2 regions of the Couchioplanes caeruleus genome follow, and region 2 is predicted to be linked to the other one. Evidence: riboswitches for the same ligand, from Rfam matches in the RefSeq annotation. Region 2 holds a riboswitch; the other holds the start of a gene.
What was found. Region 2 has a riboswitch for guanidine ahead of EDD30_RS33385 (MBL fold metallo-hydrolase). Riboswitches for the same ligand answer to the same signal wherever they lie in the genome.

Region 1: another riboswitch for guanidine. It lies ahead of EDD30_RS21660 (DMT family transporter); the one in region 2 lies ahead of EDD30_RS33385 (MBL fold metallo-hydrolase).

Annotation. Positions count from the first base shown of each region.
Region 1 covers NZ_RJKL01000001.1:4,870,066-4,880,419, forward strand. Annotated here, with positions in the region: gene EDD30_RS21625 (ATP-binding protein) at 1-2,449, shown strand, start outside; gene EDD30_RS21630 (hypothetical protein) at 2,644-3,345, opposite strand; gene EDD30_RS21635 (hypothetical protein) at 3,335-3,835, opposite strand; gene EDD30_RS21640 (class I SAM-dependent methyltransferase) at 4,063-4,719, opposite strand; gene EDD30_RS21645 (hypothetical protein) at 5,074-5,283, shown strand; gene EDD30_RS21655 (FG-GAP repeat domain-containing protein) at 5,805-7,928, shown strand; guanidine-III (ykkC-III) riboswitch at 8,117-8,183, shown strand; gene EDD30_RS21660 (DMT family transporter) at 8,199-8,513, shown strand; gene EDD30_RS21665 (metallophosphoesterase) at 8,722-9,615, opposite strand; gene EDD30_RS21670 (GatB/YqeY domain-containing protein) at 9,641-10,093, shown strand; gene EDD30_RS21675 (transglycosylase domain-containing protein) at 10,164-10,354, opposite strand, start outside.
Region 2 covers NZ_RJKL01000001.1:7,391,881-7,402,234, reverse strand. Annotated here, with positions in the region: gene EDD30_RS39525 (hypothetical protein) at 1-76, opposite strand, end outside; gene EDD30_RS39520 (sensor histidine kinase) at 623-2,719, shown strand; gene EDD30_RS33400 (response regulator) at 2,706-3,365, shown strand; gene EDD30_RS33395 (glycosyl hydrolase) at 3,467-5,923, opposite strand; gene EDD30_RS33390 (hypothetical protein) at 6,218-6,700, shown strand; guanidine-III (ykkC-III) riboswitch at 6,741-6,807, shown strand; gene EDD30_RS33385 (MBL fold metallo-hydrolase) at 6,819-7,697, shown strand; gene EDD30_RS33380 (helix-turn-helix domain-containing protein) at 7,917-8,537, opposite strand; gene EDD30_RS33375 (NADH-quinone oxidoreductase subunit B family protein) at 8,705-9,694, shown strand; gene EDD30_RS33370 (NifU family protein) at 9,698-10,210, shown strand.

The DNA.
Region 1 (10,354 bases), 2.5 Mb from region 2:
GCGCTCCATCGCCGGCGCGAGCGAGGTCAGCATAACCCTTTTGCAGGGGGACCAGGCTCACACTGCCGCGGTCACCGGTGAGCTCGCCCGCAAGCTCGATGAGAGGCAGTACGAGAGCGGACACGGTCCGTGCCTGGATGCCTCCGTCGGGACCACGATCCTGTCCGTGCCCGACATCGCCAGCGAGGACCGCTGGCCTGACTGGACGGCCACGGCCCGGCAGGCCGGTGTGGGTAGTTCCCTGTCGATCGGCCTGCCGATGCGGGAAGAGGCAGCCTGCGGGCTGAACATCTACGCCACCGAGGCGCACGCCTTCGACGACGACGCGATCACGCTGGCCCAGACGTTCGCCGGGTTCGCCGCCGTCGGCCTCGCCAACGCCCACCCGCACCAGACCCCGGCCACACCGACCGGCCATCCCCGCGCGGCAACGGCGGCGCTGAATTCGGCCGCGTTGGTGGAAAGTATGAAAGAGGCGTTCGTTGCGGTGGATCCGGACGGCGTGGTGGTGGAGTTCAACCGGGCCGCGCACGACCTGCTGGGCTGGCCCGCGGAGGAGGTCCTCGGCCGGCATCTCGCCGACACGGTGCTACCCGACTACGACGGTGAGCCGATCGGGAAAGCGCTGAACCGGCTGTTCGCGGCCGGCGCACGGCCCCGTTCGGTGCCGCGCCGGGTCAGCCTGCGCCACCGTGACGGCCGCCGGCTGCCCGCCCAGATGGTGCTGTCGGTGATCCGCGGCGCCGCCGGAGCGCTGGCCTGCGTGTTCGTCACCGACCTGTCGCAGCAGACCGCGGCCGAGAACGACGCCGAGCGGCAACGCCGATTCCTGGCCACGTTGTTGGACAACCTCGACGTCGGAGTCGTCGCGCTAGGCCCGGACGGCACGCCGCTGGTGGTCAACCGGGCGCTGCGCCGGGTGCACGGTATAGGCGAGGACTGGAGCGCCGCGGAGGTGACCCAAGCAGTCGCCGAGAGCGTTTGCGATCTCGACGGCACGCCGCTGCCGCTGTCGCAAACGCCGCTGCTGCGCGCTCTCCGTGGTGAACACGTGCGGGCCGCCGACGTGCTGGTCAGAATGCCCGGCGTCCCGGACCGGATCTTCGTCTCCCACGCGCAACCCATCACCACCAGCGAGGGGACGCGACTGGGCGCCGTAGCGGCGCTGCACGACGTGACCGCGATCCGCCGCGCGGAAGGATTCCGGGACTGCGAGCAACAGGTCTGGCAGGTCTTGGCCGCTGCGGCCACCGTCGGCGACGCCGCGCCCGCCACGCTGCGCGCCGTGTCCGAGACGTTGGGCTGGCCGCACGGCGAACTGTGGCTCGTCGACCCGCTCACCGACACCCTGCAGATGACCGGGCATTGGAGCACCGCCGAAGGGCAGTGCGGGGACCTGCACCTCGATCCGGTGACCCGAGGCGTCGGCGTCATCGGCACCGTGTGGGCCACCGGCCAGCCGCTGTGGGTGCCGGACATCACCGACACCGCAGACTCGGCCACCGAGCAGTCCCTCGTCCAGGCGCAGACCTGCGCCCACACGCGATTGCACACTTTCCTGGCGGTGCCGATCCGCGACGGCGACGCCGTGCTGGGCGTGCTGGCCTACTACTGCGGCACCCGGGAGCAGGACCAGGACCTGCTCACCGTGCTCCTCAGCGGTGTGGCCGCCCAGTTCGGCATGTTCGTGGCCCTGCGCCGCAGCGCCGACCTGGCCGAGCAACTGCTACGAACCCGTAACGACTTCCTCACCCTGGTCGGCCATGAACTGCGCACCCCGCTGACCTCGATCACCAGCTACGCCACCATGCTCGCCGACGACCCCACCATCGGTGCCGACGAGGCCCGCCACATGCTGCACGTCATCGCCCGCAACGCCGGCAGTCTGCGCACCATCGTCGACGACCTGCTGGACCTGTCCGGCCTGGAAGCCGGACACCTCCAGCTCGCCGTCACCGAGCACGACCTGGTCGACATCGTCGCCTCCGCAGTAGCCGCCGCGGAACCGGCCGCGGCGGCCAACGGCGTACGGCTGCACACCAAACTCCCCAAACGCCTATCCCTGCACGGCGACCCCGCCCGGCTCCGCCAGGCCGTGGACAACCTGTTGTCCAACGCCATCACCTACAGCCCTCACGGCGGCGACGTCCGTATCCGCCTCACCGCACGCCCCGAGATGGCCGAACTGCGCATCACCGATTCCGGCATCGGCATCCCCGCCGGCGAACACCACCATCTCTTCGACCGGTTCTACCGCGCCAGCAACGTCGCCCACCAGGGCTTCCCCGGCGCCGGCCTCGGCCTTGCCCTCGTGCACGCCATCACTGCCCTGCACCGCGGCGACATCAGCTTCGACATCAAACATCACCAGCCCGGCGCGAGCGTGCGGCTGCGGCTGCCGCGCCGCAGCCGCACACCGCAACCCCGACTCCAAGGAAGACAACCGTGACCACGATCCTCGTCGGCGAGAACGTTCCCGACCTCGCTTCTGCACCGCGCCGGGCACCACGTCAACACCGTCGGCAACGCCGACCGGACCTGAGCTGTCACCCGGCCCGCTCTGGGGAGTGATCTGGTCGACGCTCCGGAAGCCCATAGTGGGCGCGGTGGCAGGGAGCCGGGGCGGACCGCCGGCCTCCCGACCTATGGCTTGGAGAGCAGGGCAGGCAGGGCCGCAGGGGCCTGCCGGAGCGTGTCGGAACTGGTGTCGTCGCCGCGGGGGGACGCCGGCGCCAGGATTCGTCGGCAGCCGTCCAGTTCCACGTAGATCTCATCCGGCGTCAGCAGGGCAAAGCGGCTCGCCGGGGTGCTGCACGCCTGCACCGGCCCGGCTGCCTGGACCTGCCGTTTGATGGCCGCCCATCGTCCGGCGGGCAGCAGATCCCGGAAGATGACCTCACCGCGCGGCTTGTCACTGCGCTGCTCACCCGCCGGGACCCGGTAGATGCACACGTGAACCGGGGCACCGTCGCCGGCCAGGTCGGCCAGGTCTTCGGCCGGCCTCGTGGCGCTGTCCGTGCCGGTCACCCAGACCATGGCGGCCCATTCATCGCTGCATCCGGCCGCGGCGGCCTCGGCCGACTCGATCTCCTGGAGCACGCGGGTCTCGTCGGGGCACTCGCGGGTCTCGTCGGGGCACTTACGCATCGTCAGAATGAGATCCATCGTCACGACGTTCTCGAACCCGGAGGCAAGCCCCTCTACCGACCGCTGCCCCTTGTCCAGCAGACGAATCCCGTCGTCTTCGATCCGGAACCCCGCCTGGCGGATCGCCCGTTGCACCAGTGCCCACAGGCGGCCCGAGGAGTTGCTGAAGACGAGACTCAGCTTGGCGTCATCCTTCATACGCCGGGATGGGATGGCGATGGAGGCCGTCCTCATGCTCGGCGAGGCCGAGCATCCGGCCGCGGCCGAGCAACTGCGGCACGTCGTTGCTGACGAAGGGCTCTCTGTCGAGATGCGGTGTGCCGCAGTTTGGGGGCTGGGAAGCGCGGGCCTCCAGCGACCGATTGACGTGTGGCCGCATGTGACCTCCGATGACGACGACATTCGCACACACGCCGTCGCCGCCATCGGCGAAGTGCCCGATGACTTCGCCGCGATCCTTGTGGATGCACTGTCCGACAGGTTGCCCCGCTCCGCGATAGCCGCGTATCTCCTTGCCCACGCACGACGGACAACGGAACTTCTCAAGGCTGTCCGTGAACCAGAAAGTCGGCGATGGGCGCTCGAAGGACTCGGCCGTATCCCCCCGGCCGAAGTGGAGCGAGGTGAACTTCTGGACGCAGACCTGCGGGCGATTCTTGAAGCCATCTGGGCAGCTCGATTCGGACAACCACTGGCATCACCTAGAACGACAGCCCGGCTTCAAGAGCTCCATGCCCAACGCATGAGGATTCCCCCTGAGAGGTACCTCCGAAGCGGCGGGCCGCACAGCTAATAGATGCCGTCAGCGCCCCTCCCCTGGTGAAAGGCCCTACCGAATCGTCCACCCTGTCAAGCCCGCCGGCCGTCGCCATGGGGCGATGATGCGGCGGTCGACGCTTCACGGAAGCTGCCCGCTCACACGGTGCGGACGGCGATCAGCGACTTCGTCATCCCCAGCAGTCGTTCCGAGCGGATCTCGGCGTCGGGGAAGAGATAGCGCATCTCCGCCTTTCCGACGAGCTCGGTGGTGAGCACCTGTTTCATCGCCAGCTCCCAGGACTTGCCGGGGGTATAAGCCAGCGGCCATTTCCGAGCCACGGCGACCCGGGCTGCCACCGGAAGAAACTGCATTCCGGGTGCGACCCAGTGCGGTTCGATCGGGAAATAACGGTACGGGGTCTGTACCCAGTAGCGCGGCGCCAGGGTGCTGACGGCCTCGGCCATCCGCCGGCGCTGTTCGTGACCACCGACATGTTCCAGGACGCTGTTGCTGAAGACCAGGTCATAGCGGCGTGATGCGATGCTGGCGGGCAGTTCGCAAGCGTCGGCATGGTCGGCCTCGGCCCAGTCGGGCAGCTCGGTGGGCAACGGCTCGAGGTTGACCACGTGCACGCGTGCCGGGCGCACGGGAACCTGGGTCCAGCTGCTGACCCGCCCGCCGAGATCGAGGACGGTCATCTGGGCAAGGTCCGGGAAGGTGTCGGACAGCCAGGCAGCGCGCAGCGCACGCCGTTTCGCGCCATAGGAAGTCGGCGAATCGACGAGATGGAACCGGAGTGAGTGGAGGGGCATTCCTGCCATCGTGGTCCTGCCCCGGCAGGGCGGCAAGATGTTCTCGGTATCGATTTAACATCGCGCTCTCCGTCCACGCGCGCAAGATCTACATGCGTCCACGGACGTTGCGCTGGCAGAATGCCGTGAACCCAGTCAATTTCGGACGACCCGCTACCTTTTTTTGCGACCAGATTGACGCTCGTCGTCGGACGCCCACACTCCGGCGGCTAAATGATCTTGAAGTGGGACTGTGTCTCGTTGGTCTCGACGACGAAAAGGGCTGTTCGTCCGAATCAAAGGCGTGCACGGTCGGATGGGGGTCGTTCTTTAGCCGCCGGGCTGATCGCCGCACCGGTAGCGAGGCTGCGCGAGATGGCTGGCGACGCCTGGGGCGTGTGGCTGGCCACCGTCACCATCGTGCTCGTGTTCGCTGGGACCATTGTCGGGCTCATGCTGCTGTTCTGGAGCGCCGAGCGGGCGGAGTCAGCCTTCGAGGCAACGATTACCGTGATGGTTCTGATAACGCTTGTTCGAGTCGTTGGAGCCGTTGCAGGACGGCGTGAGAACGACCCGCCGAATTAGTGATGTGTCAACGCCGGAGGCCGCTTCCCGCCGCCCGTCGCCGTCCTGAAGAACGGCGGGAACGCCAAGCTCCTGCATCTGCGTCCTCGTGACTGCGCCACCCGCCTGGAGAACATCGCCCGCTTCCTCGACTTCATCGGCGAAAGCATCATCCGCGCAGCAGAACAGGCCCGCGAGCTCCTCCGCACCAAGCCCGGAACAACCAGCGCGTTCTAGCGGTGGCATCGAAGGTGGTGGAGCCAGGCGATCATCGATCTCGGCGCGCGGGCCCGGCGATGGTCGGCATCTAAACATGGAACTTCGGCGAAGTCCACCTGAGTGCTCCGGACCGGGGGGAGGCGATCGTCTCATCCACATTTCTTGCTCGGCGCTGCTCGCGGCCGATACGGTCCCGTTTCGATTCGCGGCTCCGATGGCATCGACAGCCCGGGCCACCAGTCCTTTCGCTACGGGGGAACGCTTTCATGAATTTTTCGACCTTGGGGTCGGCTCGTCGCCTGATGGCCGCAGGCGTGACCGCGGTGTCTCTGACTTTGGGCGTGCCCACGGTGGCGCAGGCCGCGCCGATGGCGGGTGTGCTGGCCGCGGACGTGGCGGACCAGGGTCCGGCCAGCTACGAGCAGAAGCTGAAGGTGGCCGTGAAGTTCGGCCGCGGTGACGACGCCGCCCTGATCGAGCGGACCGACCGCGACTTTGTCATCGGGCTCTGGAAGCTCATCAAGGACGATCCGGACCACCTCGAAGTGAGCGCCGCCGCCGAGCTGGCGTACGGCACCTTGTCCGCGCCGGAAGGCTCGGACGCCACCGCAGCGGCCTGCCGGGAGTTCATCGTCACCGGCGTGTTCGCGGCGTTCGAACGGGACCTCGCCCGCGAGAAGGCCGAGGCCGACGCCAAGCGGCAGAGCGACCTCGCGCGTGCCGCCGCCGCGGCCAGCATCCACGTCGTCGCCGACGCGGCCATGCTCAACGGCGACGACAGGGCCTTCGCCCAGCTGATCTGGAAGCGTGTCGAGAACGACACCGACTGGCCCAAGGTCAAGGAGGCGGCCGCCGCCGCGCTCGCGGGCACCGCCGAGCAGCAGCGTACGTTCATCGCCTCCGGCCTGGCCGCCGCCGCCAAGCAGGACATCGCCGATATCATCGCCAAGGACCAGGAGAAGTCCGAAGCCGAGAAGGCCGCGGCGCTGGCACGCGCCGCGAAGGAGTCCGCCGCACACAAGATCGGGCTGGAGCCCACACCTCAGCTCCTCAACCTGCCGGACCGGGACTTCGTCACCGAGGTGTGGAACCACGCCGCCGGCGGCAGCGAGGTCCAGGCCGCCGCCATCGCCGCGGCACGGAGCAACGACCCGGCCGTGTGGAAGTCCTTCATCGAGGTGGGCATTCACCAGGCCAAGGACCGCGACACCCAGAGGGCCTTCGAGGCGGCGGCGGCCGAGGACCGCCGCCAGGTCGAGGAGATCCTGGTCCGGGCAGAGAAGATCCGGCACCGCAAGCTCGCCGCCGCGGCCCGCGCGGCGCTGGCCGGCACCCGGGATGACGTGAGCTGGTTCCGGCGTACCGGGCAGTTCGAGGTCGGGCCAGACGCGCTGACCGAGGACGCCCGCGCGGACATCCCCGTGGTCTACGGGTACGCCACCGGCGCCATCGCGCCGCTCACGTTCACGACCGGGCCGACGGGTGCATTCACGTCGAGCAAGGGCACCAAGACGGCCGACGGCGCCTACAACATCAGCAAGATCAAGACGTTCCGGGGCGACTTCAACGGCGACAAGATCGTCGACCAGGCGGTGCTCAACGGCGCGGCCGACGGGTCGATGTCGCTGGACACCTTCCTCGCCAAGCCCGACGGCACCTACCAGGCCGGCCTGCGTTCGTGGCAGCACAAGACGTTCGGCGCGTACGACAGGATGCGGCTGACCAGCGGCGACTTCAACAAGGACGGGCGTACCGACATCGCCGGGTTCCTCAGTTACCCCGACTACTCCATCGGCCTGCACACCTGGCTCGCGCGCGAGGACGGTGGCTTCGGCAACCCGACGCGGAGCTGGTTCGCCCCGGCGCAGCCGTACTGGGGCGAGGTCGGCCGGATGAAGATCTTCAGCGGCGACTTCAACAACGACGGCCGTACCGACATCGGGTCGTTCTACGGGCACGCCGACCACAGCGTCGCGATCTACACCTGGACCGCCAACACCAGCGGCGGCTTCGGAAACCCGACCCGGGCCTGGCATGCGCCGTCGACCCCGTACTGGGGCGACGTCAAGCGGTTGACCATCACCGCGGGTGACTTCAACGGCGACGGCCTCGGCGACGCTGCCGGGCTCTACGGGTACGCCGACGGCAAGCTGGCCATGTTCACGTTCACCGCCAAGCTCGGCGGCGGCTTCAACAACGCGCTCGTCTCCTGGAAGTCGACGACCGCGGCATTCGGCTCCTGGGATCGCACCCGCCTCACCGCCGGCGACTTCAACGGCGACGGCCGTGACGACGTCGCATTCCTCCACGGATACGACAACGGTACGGTCGCCCTGCACAGCCTGACCGCCGACACCACGGGCGCGTTCGCCGCCCCGGTCAAGGCGTACAGTTCCGCCACGTTCGGCTCGTACGGCAGCATCAACCTGGCCGACGACCAGACCTGAGCCAGGAAGCGCATCGCCGGCGCGCCGCCGCGCTCCGCGCGCGACAGCGCAGGCAGGACCGGGGCAGCGTCGCCGGTCGCCGGCCGATGTAGCCGATCGGAATGTAGAGAACGCCGGTGGTGGTACGCCGAACACGGTGTGCCACCACCGGCGTTTTGCCGCCGCCATCGGGGGTGGCTACCCTGGGGGTGATGCCGCATCGCGGACATCCCGGACGAGTGCGTGTCGTACCCGGCCTGACAAGACGACCGCCCCAGGGGTGAGTTCGTCATGGCATGGATCGTCCTGATCATCTCCGGCCTGCTCGAGACCGTCTGGGCCGTCGCCCTCGCCAAGAGCCAGTCCTTCAGCCGCATCGTGCCGAGCGTCGTGTTCGCCGTGGCGCTGGTGCTGAGCATGGCGGGGCTCGGCTACGCGCTGCGCAGCGTCCCGATCGGCACCGGCTATGCGGTCTGGGTGGGGATCGGAGCCGTGGGCACGGCGCTGGTCGGCATGGTCGCCCTCGGTGAGTCCACCAGTCTGCCCCGGCTCCTCTGCCTGCTCCTCGTCATCAGCGGCGTCGTCGGCCTCAAGTTCTTCCACTGACGGGCTCATGCCGCCGGTCCAGCGAGAGCGAAGCGTGAGGCTCAGGGCGAGTCGGTGTCGCGGGTTCGGGCAAGGGTGAGGCGTGAGGCTCAAAGCGGGCCGGTGCCGCCGGTTCAGCCAGGGTGAAGACCGAGGTGGGGACGCTCGGGAGAAGTTTCGGGCGACCGACAACAGCGCAGAGGCGGCGGGACGAGCATCTGTCGCCGGCTCAGCGGGGGATCAGCGTCAGGATGGAGGCCTCCGGGCGGCATGCGAAGCGGATCGGGGCCGTCGGGTGGGTGCCGAGGCCTGCCGATACGTGCAGCCACGCCTCGGAGCCCGGCCAGCGGTGCAGGCCCTTGGCCATCGCCTGCGGCAGGTCGCAGTTGGTGGTCAGTGCGCCGTAGCCCGGGACGCAGACCTGGCCGCCGTGCGTGTGGCCGGCCAGCAGGAGAGAGAAGCCGTCCGCCGCCATCGCGTCCAGGACGCGGGAGGCCGGGGTGTGGGTGACGCCGATGTGCAGGTCGGCGCCGGGGGAGGCTTCGCCCGCCACCGAGGGGTAGTCGTCGCGGTCCACGTGGGGGTCGTCGACGCCGACGAACTCGATCGACCGGCCGCCGGCCTTGAGCACCGTACGGGCGTTGTTGAGGTCTGCCCAGCCCGCCTCGCACAGGGCCTGGCGCAGGGTTTCCGTCGGCAGGTCGACGCCCTGGACGTACTCGCGCTCGGGCAGCAGGTATTGCAGCGGGTTCTTCCAGACCGGGCCGCGATAGTCGTTGGAGCCGAACACGAAGGCTCCCGGGAGACCCAGCAGTGGCTCGAGGGCGCGCAGGACGCCGGGCACCGAGTCGGGGGAGGACATGTTGTCGCCGGTGACGACCACGAGGTCGGGGTCGGTGCCGGCGAGGGCGGCGACCCAGGCCTGCTTGCGGTGCTGGGACGGCATCATGTGCAGGTCCGACAGGTGCAGGATGCGCAGGGGCTCCGCGTCCGGTTCGAGCACCGGGACGCTGAAGCGGCGCAGTGTGAAGAGGTTGCGCTCGACCAGGGAGGCATAGGCGAAGGTGGCGCCGCCGACGGCGGCGATCGCGGCGGCCAGGGCGATAAAGGGGCGCTTGCGCATGACGGTCAGAGTAGTTTGACCGTCCATGGGAACGCTGAAGGACCGCCTGAACGATGACCTGCGTGCCGCGATGAAGGGCCGCGACGAGCTGACCACCTCGACGCTGCGGATGGCGCTCTCGGCGGTGCGCAACGCCGAGGTCTCCGGTGACGCCGCGCGGGAGCTCTCCGACGACGAGGTGCTCACGGTGCTGACCAAGGAGGCGAAGAAGCGCCGTGAGGCCGCGACGGCCTTCGAGGACGCCGGGCGTGCCGAGCAGGCCGCGCGGGAGAACGCCGAGGGCGGCATTCTCGACCGGTACCTGCCGGTCCAGCTCTCCGACGAGGAGATCGTCGAGCTGGTCGCGGAGGCGCTGCGCGCCGGTGGCTTCAGCGGGAAGGGGCAGATGGGTCCGGCCATGAAGGCCGCCCAGGCGGCGGTGGCCGGCCGGGCGGAGGGTGGCCGCGTCGCCGCGGAGGTACGCAAGCAGCTCGGCTGAAGTCCGCCCGGCGATCGGAAACGGGCGGGCCATCGAAGGGTGACTCGCCCGTTTCCCGTGAAACCGTGCGCTAGCGGCGTCCGGGTCGCCGGCGGTTGCCGCCGTCGTCCTCTTCCGGGTCGTCGGGCTTGCCGTCGCGGCCCTTGCTGACCTCGATGCTCACGAAGCCGCCCTTGATGGTGCGGCCGCTCGGGTTGGTGCCGGCCGCGGTGCCCTTCGGACAGTTGGACTCGACCTCGGCGCCGACGGTGGCGCTGAAGC
Region 2 (10,354 bases):
CCGTGGCGATACCCACGCCGACGCCCACGAGGACCGCAGCACCCGCGCCGACGACCTGCCGCCGTTGTCCCGACATGGCCGGTCCTTTCGCTACAGTCGGCCGAGGGTAGTGACGGCAGGAGATCGACGTCAATCCCCCGGTGTGCCGGTTACCCCCGAACCGCTGAGCGCGGTCGGCGAGCTGGAGGCCGAGGGCTGTTCCTGTCTAGCAGCCTGGCGTGTACGGCCCACATGGTGGACGTGGGGTGAACCGGTCACGGTTCGGCAGTGGGATGTCGGCGGTGTCCGGTGGAGCAGGCGGGGCATCGTGCCATGGGGCATGCCAGCCACCGCTCGGCGGCGTGTATTCGGAGTCGTCGGGTCCACACGCTGTCAGACAGAGGGTGACCACGCTGGCGGCCACCACCGAGGCCGCCCGACGGCGGCCGATCTGAATCTTCATCTTGAGCTCCCTGGGTGCGATAGTGCTGCGCGGACGTACCGCCGGTCGTGCCCATGGTGTCGGTGCTCCGTCCCGGGCCGCCAGGGACCGCCGGTCCCGACAGCGCTTCCGCGGGTGTCCCGGAGGAATCGGGACTTCCGGTCCCGGGACATCGTGCGGCGGATCGGCCACAGTGGTGGGGTGACCCCTCCATCCGAGATGACGCGAAGGTGGCACGGCACGGCCGCGGCGCTCCTCGTGTTCGGGGCCATGGCGCTGTTCACGATCGGAATGGACGTCGCGAATGCTCGCGCCGGAACTCCGACCGGTGATCTGGGGCCCCGCTGGCCGTCATTGCTGGCGGGTCTTCCCCAGGCTGTCATCGGCGTTCTGCTCTTGCGCACCCATCCGCGGCATGCCGTCGCCTGGCTGCTCGTGGCCTCCGGCGTAGCGTGGCTGCTCGATGCCGTCTGTGCGACATGGCTGCGGTACGCCACGCAGGTTCACCCGGTGCTGCCCGGTGCCGCGGTATCGGCGTGGATCGTGGACCGGTTCGGCTCGCTGCTCCTCCCCCTGACGGCGGCCATGGTGATCGTGTTTCCCGACGGGCGGCTGCCCGGAAGCCGGCCCTGGCGGTGGCTGGCCGTCACCGGGCTCGCCCTGAGCCTCTTGTGGCCGCTCATCGCCTTGACGGCGCCCTTTGCGGTGCTCAGCCGGTTGACCGGCACTCCCCTGCCCCCAGGGGAGATGATCTCGCCGGACGTGCCGGCTCTACCGCTGCCGTTCGTCGTGTGGCAGGTGCTGGGGGCGATCGGTCGCCCCGCCATGTACGCGTGCATGCTGGTCCCGTTCGCCGTCACACTCCATCGGTACCGCCATGCCGATCCGGTGCGCCGGGCCCAGATCCGCTGGCTGCTGTGGGCGGTGCTCGTCGCCCTGGCACTGCCGCTCGCGACGCTCTCCGTTGCCGGCACCATCGGAGAGATCACGCTGACCGCCCCGTTCGGACTGGTGGCGATCGCGATCGCGGTGGCCATCACCCGGCACCGGTTGTACGACATCGACCGGCTCCTGCCGGCAACTCTCGTCTACAGCGCCCTGGGTGGATCGTTCCTCCTGCTCGACGCGGTCGTCGTCACGATCGCCGGAAGCTGGATCGGTGAACGCGACGCCGCCCTCGCCGCGATGGCGTTCATCGCGGCGGCGTACGCACTCGTCCGCGATCTGCTGTGGCGGTGGGCGCGGCGACTGCTGTTCGGCCGCCGCGCCGATGCCGGCACCGTCGCCACCCTGGCCCGCCGCCTGGAGACCGCCGCGGATGTGCAGGAACAGCTCGAGGAGCTGACCCGCACCCTGGCTGCGGCGTTCCGCCTCGGCTTCGTGTCGGTGCAGGTGAATCGGCTTGACGGCACCCGATTGACCGTCACGAGTGGCGAGGGCGATGGCGGACTGCTCACGCTGCCGATCGCCTACCGTGGCGAGCCGATCGGACAGCTCATCGTGCGGCGACGCGACCAGGTGCGGATCGGCGAGGGTGACCAGCGACTGCTCGGCGACCTCGTCCGGCAGGCCGCCGCCGCGGCCCGGGCCACGGACATCAACGCCTCCCTTCGCCGAGCCCGCACGAGCCTCGTGCTCGGCCGCGAGGAGGAACGCCGTAGGCTGCGCCGCGACCTGCACGATGGGCTGGGCCCGTCGCTGGGCGCCATCGCGCTTCGCATCGAGACGGCCCGCAATCTGGCGGAGCGTTCACCGCAGGCAGTCGACGTCATGTTGCGCGACGCCGCCGGCGACATCGGAGCGGTCCTCGACGAGATCCGCCGTGTCGTGTACGACCTGCGTCCGCCTGCGCTGGACGAGCTGGGGCTGGTCCGCGCCATACGCCAACAGGCCGACCGGATGCGCGGGCCGGGTCTCGACGTGGAGGTGGAAGCCACATCGCTCACCGCCCTGCCCGCCGCGGTCGAGGTGGCCGCCTATCGCATCGTTTCGGAAGCGTTGATCAATGTGGTTCGGCACGCCGCCGCGACCTCCTGCACGGTGACGCTTGTGCAGAGCACCGATGACGCCGCGCTCACAGTCGAGATCCGCGATGACGGGCGCGGCATCGCTCCTGAGATCGCGGCCGGGGTCGGCCTCATCTCGCTGCGCGAACGCGCCGCCGAGCTCGGCGGTCACTGCAGTGTCGAGGGTCCTCCGGATGGAGGAACGGTAGTACGGTGCCATCTCCCCCTGACGGAGCTCACCGCGATAGTGCCGTCGACCGACGAGCTCAGGACCGCCCATGCCGCCACCTGACGAACCCGTGCGGGTTCTCCTTGTCGACGATCATCCCGTCTACCGTGATGGCCTCGCCATGCTGCTCGACTCGGTACCGGCCATCGACGTCATCGGCACCGCCGAGGATGGCGCGGCCGCGGTCGCTCTCGCCGCCGACCTGCAACCGGACGTCATCGTCATGGACATTCTCATGCCCATCCTCGATGGAGTGGAAGCAACGCGCCAGATCACGGCCCAGAGCCCCCACATCGCCGTCATCGCACTGACGATGGCCGACGGCGACGCCACCCTGTTTGCCGCGATGCGCGCCGGGGCGATCGGATATCTGCTCAAGGGCGCCAGGCAGGATCAGATCATCCGGGCAATCGTCGCCGCCGCCCATGGAGAGGCGATCTTCGGACCGACGATCGCTCGCCGTGTCACCGAGTTCTTCGCCGCAGCACCCGCCGCGATCACCAGTCTGGCCTTCCCACACCTGACGCCCCGGGAGAACGAGGTGCTGCGGCTCATCGCGGACGGCCTGAACAACAATCAGATCGCCGACCGACTACAACTGTCACCCAAGACGGTTCGCAACACCGTGTCCAACATCTTCGCCAAGCTGCATGTCGTCGACCGGGCCGAGGCCATTCTGCGAGCCCGCGAGGGAGGCCTGGGCCGCTGAGGCGGACTCGTGGGGACCCACGCTGCCAGTTCGGGGACCGCGGCGCCGCGCCGCCGGCCTTCGCCGGCGGCGCGGTCGCCTCAGGTCGGCCTCGCTCTCGGTCAGGAGGCGATCTTCACCGGTTCGAGTCCGAGGTCGAGTTCCCGGTCGGCCGAGATGTCGACCCGCGTGCCGGCCAGCGTGGTGGCTTGCCCGGCGTTCCACTGTTGCGGAAGCCGGACGCGCACGCCTTCGCCGGTGGTCCACAGGACGGAGTGCTGCTGTGCGCCCTGCTGGATGCGCAGCACGTAAATATCGTCCCTGATGATGTACGACTGAAGCACCTTCCCGCCGCGAAGCCAATCGGCGGCGGCGCTGTATCCCCTGCCCTCCTCGCTGGGCGTGGTGTAGTCCGATGTCGCCGCCGACTCGAGCAGCTTGGCGTCGTGGCTTCCTTCCAAGGTGTAGAAGTTGAAGTTCTCCACGCCGCGACCGGCCATGAGCAACAGTGCCCGGGCGACGGCGGAGCGCCGTTCGACGGCGTTGACTTCCCGGCAGTTGCCGGGTTCCGCCGCGCAGAATGCGGCGTCGCAGGCGCCGTCCTTGAGGCAGACCGCGACCTTGTCGTTGAGGCAGGGTCCGACCCCGCCGACGCAGTTGGACGAGCTGCCCTCGGTGTTCCACAGCTTCTTGTGCTCGATGCCGTGCCGCCTCATCACGTCACGGATGTTGTCGATGTAGCCCACATTCTCCGGGTTTGTACCGAAGTACCAGTGGAATCCGACGCCGTGGACGGCCTCCGCGCCGCCGGCGGCAAGGAACCGGTCGAGCCAGCTCACGCCGCCGGTGGTGATGCCGGGGCTGACCAGGATCGCTTCCTCGTCCTCCCGGTCCAGCACGTCGCGCGCCAGCCGGGCGAGTTGGGCCATGCGCTCGGGGGTGCCGCTGTAGAACGACCTACCATCCGCACGAGGGCCGGCGTCGGGCTCGTTCCAGAGCTCGTACACGTCGATCTCGCCCTTGTACCGGCGGGCGACGGTACGCACGTAGTCCTTCCAGTCCTCGTCGTTCTTCGGAGGCGCCGCGGCGAAGTTCGGAGTGTCGGGCTTGGAGCTGGCCCAGTTCGGGGTCTCCCCCATGGTGTAGACGATCTTCAGCTTGGGATCGAGCGTGTTCCTGGTCTGGATCAGTTTCTTCATGAACGTCTGGTCGAGCCGCTTGCCGTACTGGCCGTCGTCCCAGGGCCAGACGTCCTGGTCCTTCTCCAGGAAGCGCCACGCGGTATTGGTGTCCCAGAGCCGGACCACGTGTTGTCCCAGCGCGGGCCACCGCCAGTTCGGGTTGTGCATCAACGGGCTGTGAATGCCGAACAGATTGTCCGAGACCACGCCGGTGCCCACCGGGTGGGCGGGATTGTCGTGCACCTCGGAGACGGTCAGGTCGTCGATGTAGATGTTCTTGTCGACCTGCCCGACGGTCAGCCGCAGTTGGATGCCCGTTCCGGCGCGCTGCACGCAGACGACGTCCATCTCCACCGGCTGCCAAGATCCGCCGAGCTTGAGGTTACGTACGGTGAGGAAGGTGTAAGGCTCCGGGGCCCGGCGCACCCCGAACTGCGCCGGCACCTCGGTCTGCCCTTGATCGGCCCGCAGATGTGCGGTGACGCGGTACTTCTTCTTCGGCTGGCAGGTGAACGAGTAGTAGAGCTCGGCCCTGCTCTCCAGCACCTTGTTGTCGGCGACGTAGGTCTCGCGCTTGAACCGCTGCGAGGTCGTGCCGTCGACGAAGTAGCCGGCGCGGGTCTCGGGGCCGGCCTCGAACGCGTCCGCCCTGTTGGAGGGGTCGTTCGGCTGCCAGCCGCGCGCGTACCGGCCGTGGGTGTACTCCCCCTCGAAGTCGACGTCGTGAACGAGCGTGGTCTGCTCCGTCGCGTCCATGCCGGCGGGAATGTCGATGGGCGCGATCCGGTCGGAGCCGGTGACGCGGAAGACGGCGTACCGGTCGATGAACACGTCGACGCCGGTCTCCTGGAGCCCGATGCGGAACGATCCTGCGACAGCCGCGGTGTAGGTGCCCTGGAAGGTGAACGACTTCCACTCCCGGGTCACCTCGATCGTCTTGCTGGCGTCCGGCGTGAAGGGCCGGACGTCCCGGCGCAGGAACAGATCGACCTTGGTGGTCCGTTCCGCTCGCGCCATGAACTGGACCCGGTACGCCTGACCCCGCACGAACGAGTGGGGATTCACCAGGTGGACGTCGGCGCCTTCGGGCCGGTTCTCCACCCGGAAACGCTGGGCGCCGCCGGCCACTCCGGCGCTGTCGCGGACGCCCTCACCTTTCGACAAGACCCAGCGGGCTTGCTGGCCGCTGCTGTTCGGCCAATGGTTCGGAGTGAATCCCTGTGCCGTTCGCTGGAAGTCCTCCTCGAACTCCTGGGTGAACAGCCGCTTCAGCCACGCCGGATCGGCTGACGCCGCGGTCGCCGGAATCGCCGCGGTCGTCGCGGCCACCACGGCGGCGACGACGAATGCCAGTATCGGTCGACGATGCGCGACCTTCGGTTCTCTTCCTGCAGCCACCGCTTCCCTACCACCTCTCTTGATGCGATCGCGGTTCTCGAGGGCGGTCCGCCCCGCGCGGGAAGCCTACGGAAGTGACTTGAACGCGTTCAATGACGCATGTCTCATGTGGAGCGTCTGGCCGTATCCGCGCCATTGTGTGCATGATGGGGAGATTCTGCGAAGCCGGTCGTCGCGCCGCGCGACCCGTGACATCGGATCACCTGAGCCATGTGAGGCTTTCGTAAAGGTTGCCGCTCGGCGGATCGAGAGGCGGCTGTCCGTCGGTAGTCTCCGGTGCAGTGGAGGTGGCGCGTGTTCCTGTCGAACGGTGCCCGTCGCGCGCGGACGCTGGCCTGGCTGGCCGTCGGCGTGGTCTGGGCCAGCTTGTTGATCCTGCCGTGGTGGCCGACCGACTACCTTGACCCGTACTTCCTGGAATACCGCACGGAGGCGATCAAGCGGTACCAGGAGGGCGGCGACGACTGGTGGGACGCGGTCCCGTACGGGTACTACCTGGTGGGCTTCCTGATCCACCTCGCCGCCGCGACGGCGACGCCCGTCCTGGCCGCCCGGCGTGGTTGGCACTGGGCGGCCGGCGTCACCCTGGTTCTCGCCACCGTCTGGGAGTTCACCGCGGTGGTGCCGTACGGCCTGCTCGGCGTGACGGTGGTGCCGTTCCTGCCCATGCTCGCCGGCGTGTTCATCGTGGTGGCCTGGGCGATGGTGCGGCGCGACGCCAAGGACTGGCAGGCCGGGACTCCCGAGCAGACCGAGGCCGGCACGCTGGCGCCGTGACCGCCTGTTGCGAGGGGAGGGACGGCTTGCTACTTTTCCCGTCGGAGACGGATGATCGTCTTCCCCGGACGAGATGCGCCGTACCCGGTCCGCAAAGACGACGCTCGTGGGAGGCGTCATGACCGGAGGCACGCACCCGATCGACTTCACCGCGGCACCCTCGCAGGGGCGCAGCCTCGACGTGCGGTGGATCCACGGCTCGGAGTCGGCCAAGCACAACACCGACCCCGACATCCAGGTGCACGCGTACGACGCCCACACCCTCATCCTGCGACAGAACATGGCGGTCCACTGCGAGGCGCCCTTCCTGTTCCTGCTGTTCGGCAACGACCGTGCCGTCCTGCTCGACACCGGGGCCACCGCCGCCGCGGAGTTCTTCCCGTTGCGCCGTACCGTCGACGACCTGGTGGGGCGGTGGCTGGCCGCACACCCCCGCGACCGGTATGAGCTGCTGGTCCTGCACACGCACGCCCACGGCGACCACGTCGCCGGCGACGGGCAGTTCGCCGGCCGGCCGGACACCGTCGTCGTGGGGGCCGACCGCGCCACGGCGTGGGCGTACCTCGGACTGGGCGCCGATCTGGACCGGGTGACCACACTTGACCTGGGCGGACGGGTGTTGGAATGCCTGGCCAGCCCCGGCCACCACGAGGCGGCGGTGACCTTCTACGACGCTTTCACCGGCTTCCTGTTCACCGGTGACACCGTCTATCCCGGACGCCTGTACGTGCAGGACTGGGCGGCCTTCCGCGACACGATCGACCGGCTCGTGCGGTTCACCGAGACGCGCGCGGTCAGCCACGTCCTCGGCTGCCACATCGAGATGACCACCACGCCCGGCGTCGACTACCCGATCCGCACCACCTACCAGCCCGACGAGCCGCCGCTGCAGATGAGCCCTCGGCGGCTGCGTGACGTCCGCGCAGCCATCGACGAGGTGGACGGGCGGACCGGCCGACACCCCTACGCCGACTTCGTCATCTGCTGGGAACCGTGAGGGTCGGCAACCCCGGCGGCCTCCCGTTGCCGGCCGCCGCCACGATGGTGAGCGGGTCACCATCCCCAGCGCCGCAGACCGGAAGCGGCAGCCGGACCTGAGTCCGGCTGCCGCGCCGCGAGGGTCGGCGAAGAGCGACGCCCCTCGGCTATATCGGGGGTTTTGTCGTCCGCGGCGTAGTCGGAATGCAGCGACGCCGGCCACGACGCGTGCCAGGGCTCAGTGGAGCGGGGGTTCGCCGAAGACGTGGCGGATCCGGTAGAGGTCGCGGAGGCGGGGTTCGGTGGTGCCGCTGACCCAGCGGCTGATCGTCTTCGTCGACACCTGCAGTGCGCGAGCCGCCATTTCCATGGACATGCCCTCGGCTCGCAGCCTGGCGGAGAGCCAGGTGGCGAAGGACCCTTCGGCCCTCTTCGGGGCCGGCATGGCGAGCGGTGGCTTGGACTCGGGCCGCGATTGCGCGATCGGGGCTCCGCGGTCGGGCACCGGATCGGTGCCGACCCCGGTCGGATCGCCGGGGCGCAGCGCCGGAGTGGTCCCACGGCCGGGCACCGGCTCGCGGTCCAGGGCCATGAGCACGTCCACCTCCGCCGACGTGGGAAAGATCCGCAATGAGATCTGAATGGCGCCATTCGTGCCGGCAACCTCCAGGAGGACGTCGGCGACCCGGTCGCACAGCGTGCGGACGTCCTCGTCGGACACCGGACTAGCGGTGAGCTGTCGGCGGAAGAGGTCACGAATGTCGGGCAGCGCGGAGGGGCGCGCCCGGAACGTCTGGGAGACCACCACGACCGGCAAGACCTCGATGTCTTCCTCGCCCAACCCCGGAGACGGCGACATCTTGCCTCCTTACCCAGGATCCGATGTGGCCATCGGAAAGAGCTTACGGATGTATCTCGTACCCGATCGGGTGACGTCCACCGCCGGATCCGCGAAATAGGCTGGCCTCGACCGAATACTGAACCGCCTGAGTCCCCAGTCGCACCTGGATCGGACGGTGACGGCTCGTGAACGTCTCACCCCTCGACGGCGATGAGCAGGTATTACACGTCCTCTGGATGAACGGCGGTCTGAGCTGCGACGGCGAGTCGGTGGCGTTGACTGCGGCGACCCAGCCCAGCATCGAGGATCTCGTGCTGGGTGCCCTACCGGGCCTTCCGCGGATCGCGCTGCACTGGCCGTTCTTCGGGTTCGAGAACGGCCCGGACGGTAGCGCCGACAGCTTCATCGAATGGTTCCATCGCGCCGACCGCGGCGAGCTGGAGCCGTTCATCCTGATCGTCGAGGGGTCCGTGCCGGACGAGAACAACAAGGAGCAGGGTTACTGGAGCGGGTTCGGCACCGATCCGCGGACCGAGCAGCCCATCACCACCACCGAGTGGCTGGACCGGCTGGCGCCGAAGGCGACGGCGGTGATGGCGGTCGGCACCTGCGCGGCGTACGGCGGCATCCATGCGATGGCCGGCAACCCCACCGGCGCGATGGGCGTCCCGGACCACCTCGGCTGGGAGTGGAAGTCCAAGACCGGGTTGCCGCTGGTCTGCGTGCCGGGTTGCCCGACCCACCCGGACAACCTGTCCGAGACCATCCTCCACCTGCTCTACCAGATCAGCGGGCAGGCTCGGACGATCCCGCTCGACGAGGCGTTGCGGCCGCGCTGGTTGTTCGAGGCGACCGTGCACTCCGGGTGCGACCGGGCCTCCGCCTACGACCAGAGCGACTTCGCGACCGGGTACGGGTCGTCGAACTGCCTCGTCAAGGTGGGGTGCTGGGGTCAGGTGGTGCGGTGCAACGTCGCGAAACGAGGGTGGATCAACGGGGTCGGCGGCTGTCCGAACGTGGGCGGGATCTGCATCGGATGCACCATGCCCGGGTTTCCCGACAAGTTCATGCCCTTCATGGAAGTGCCGGCGGCCGGTGCTGTGCCGTCCGGTGAGACTTACGCGCCGGTCGTGCGGACGCTTCGCGGCTTCACCGTACGGATGCCGGCGACCTGAGCCGTGGAGATCACGAGGACGGCACCCGAGGCGGCCGCGGAGCGTATCGACCAGCTCCTGGCGGAGTTGCGCGGGCGGCCCGATCGGCGCGCGGCCGACCTCGCCGAGGAGCTGATCCGCTGCCTGGTGCAGCTCTACGGCGCCGGGCTGACCCGGATCGCGGCAGGGCTCGGCGCGGACCAGCTCGAGGATCTCTGCGCCGATCCGCTGGTGGAGAGCCTGCTGCTGGTGCACGACCTCCATCCGATGGACACCGGCACCCGGATCCGGCGCGCCCTGGAGCGGCTGCGGGATCCCGGGCTGGAATACCTGGGCGTCGACGAGGCCGGAGTGGTACGCGTACGCCTGCCCGCCGGCGGCGGCTGTCCGTCGTCCCGGCAGGCGGTGGTGCACCGGATCGAATCGATCGTCATGCAGGCGGCCCCCGAGGTGACCGACGTCGTCGTGGAGGCGCCGACCCCCGCGCTGCCGCTGCTGCAGGTGTCGGTACGGCCCGGCGGGCCGATCACCCGATAGGCGTACCGGGGTCACGGGCGGCGGCCGGACACAAGTGTCCGACTCCCACTGTGACCAGGCGTTTTGCGTTCGACCGCGGCGGGCTGCGGTGCCACATATGTACGGACACGCTTGGGTCTGGTGGCGTCTCGGACGCCTCGGGCA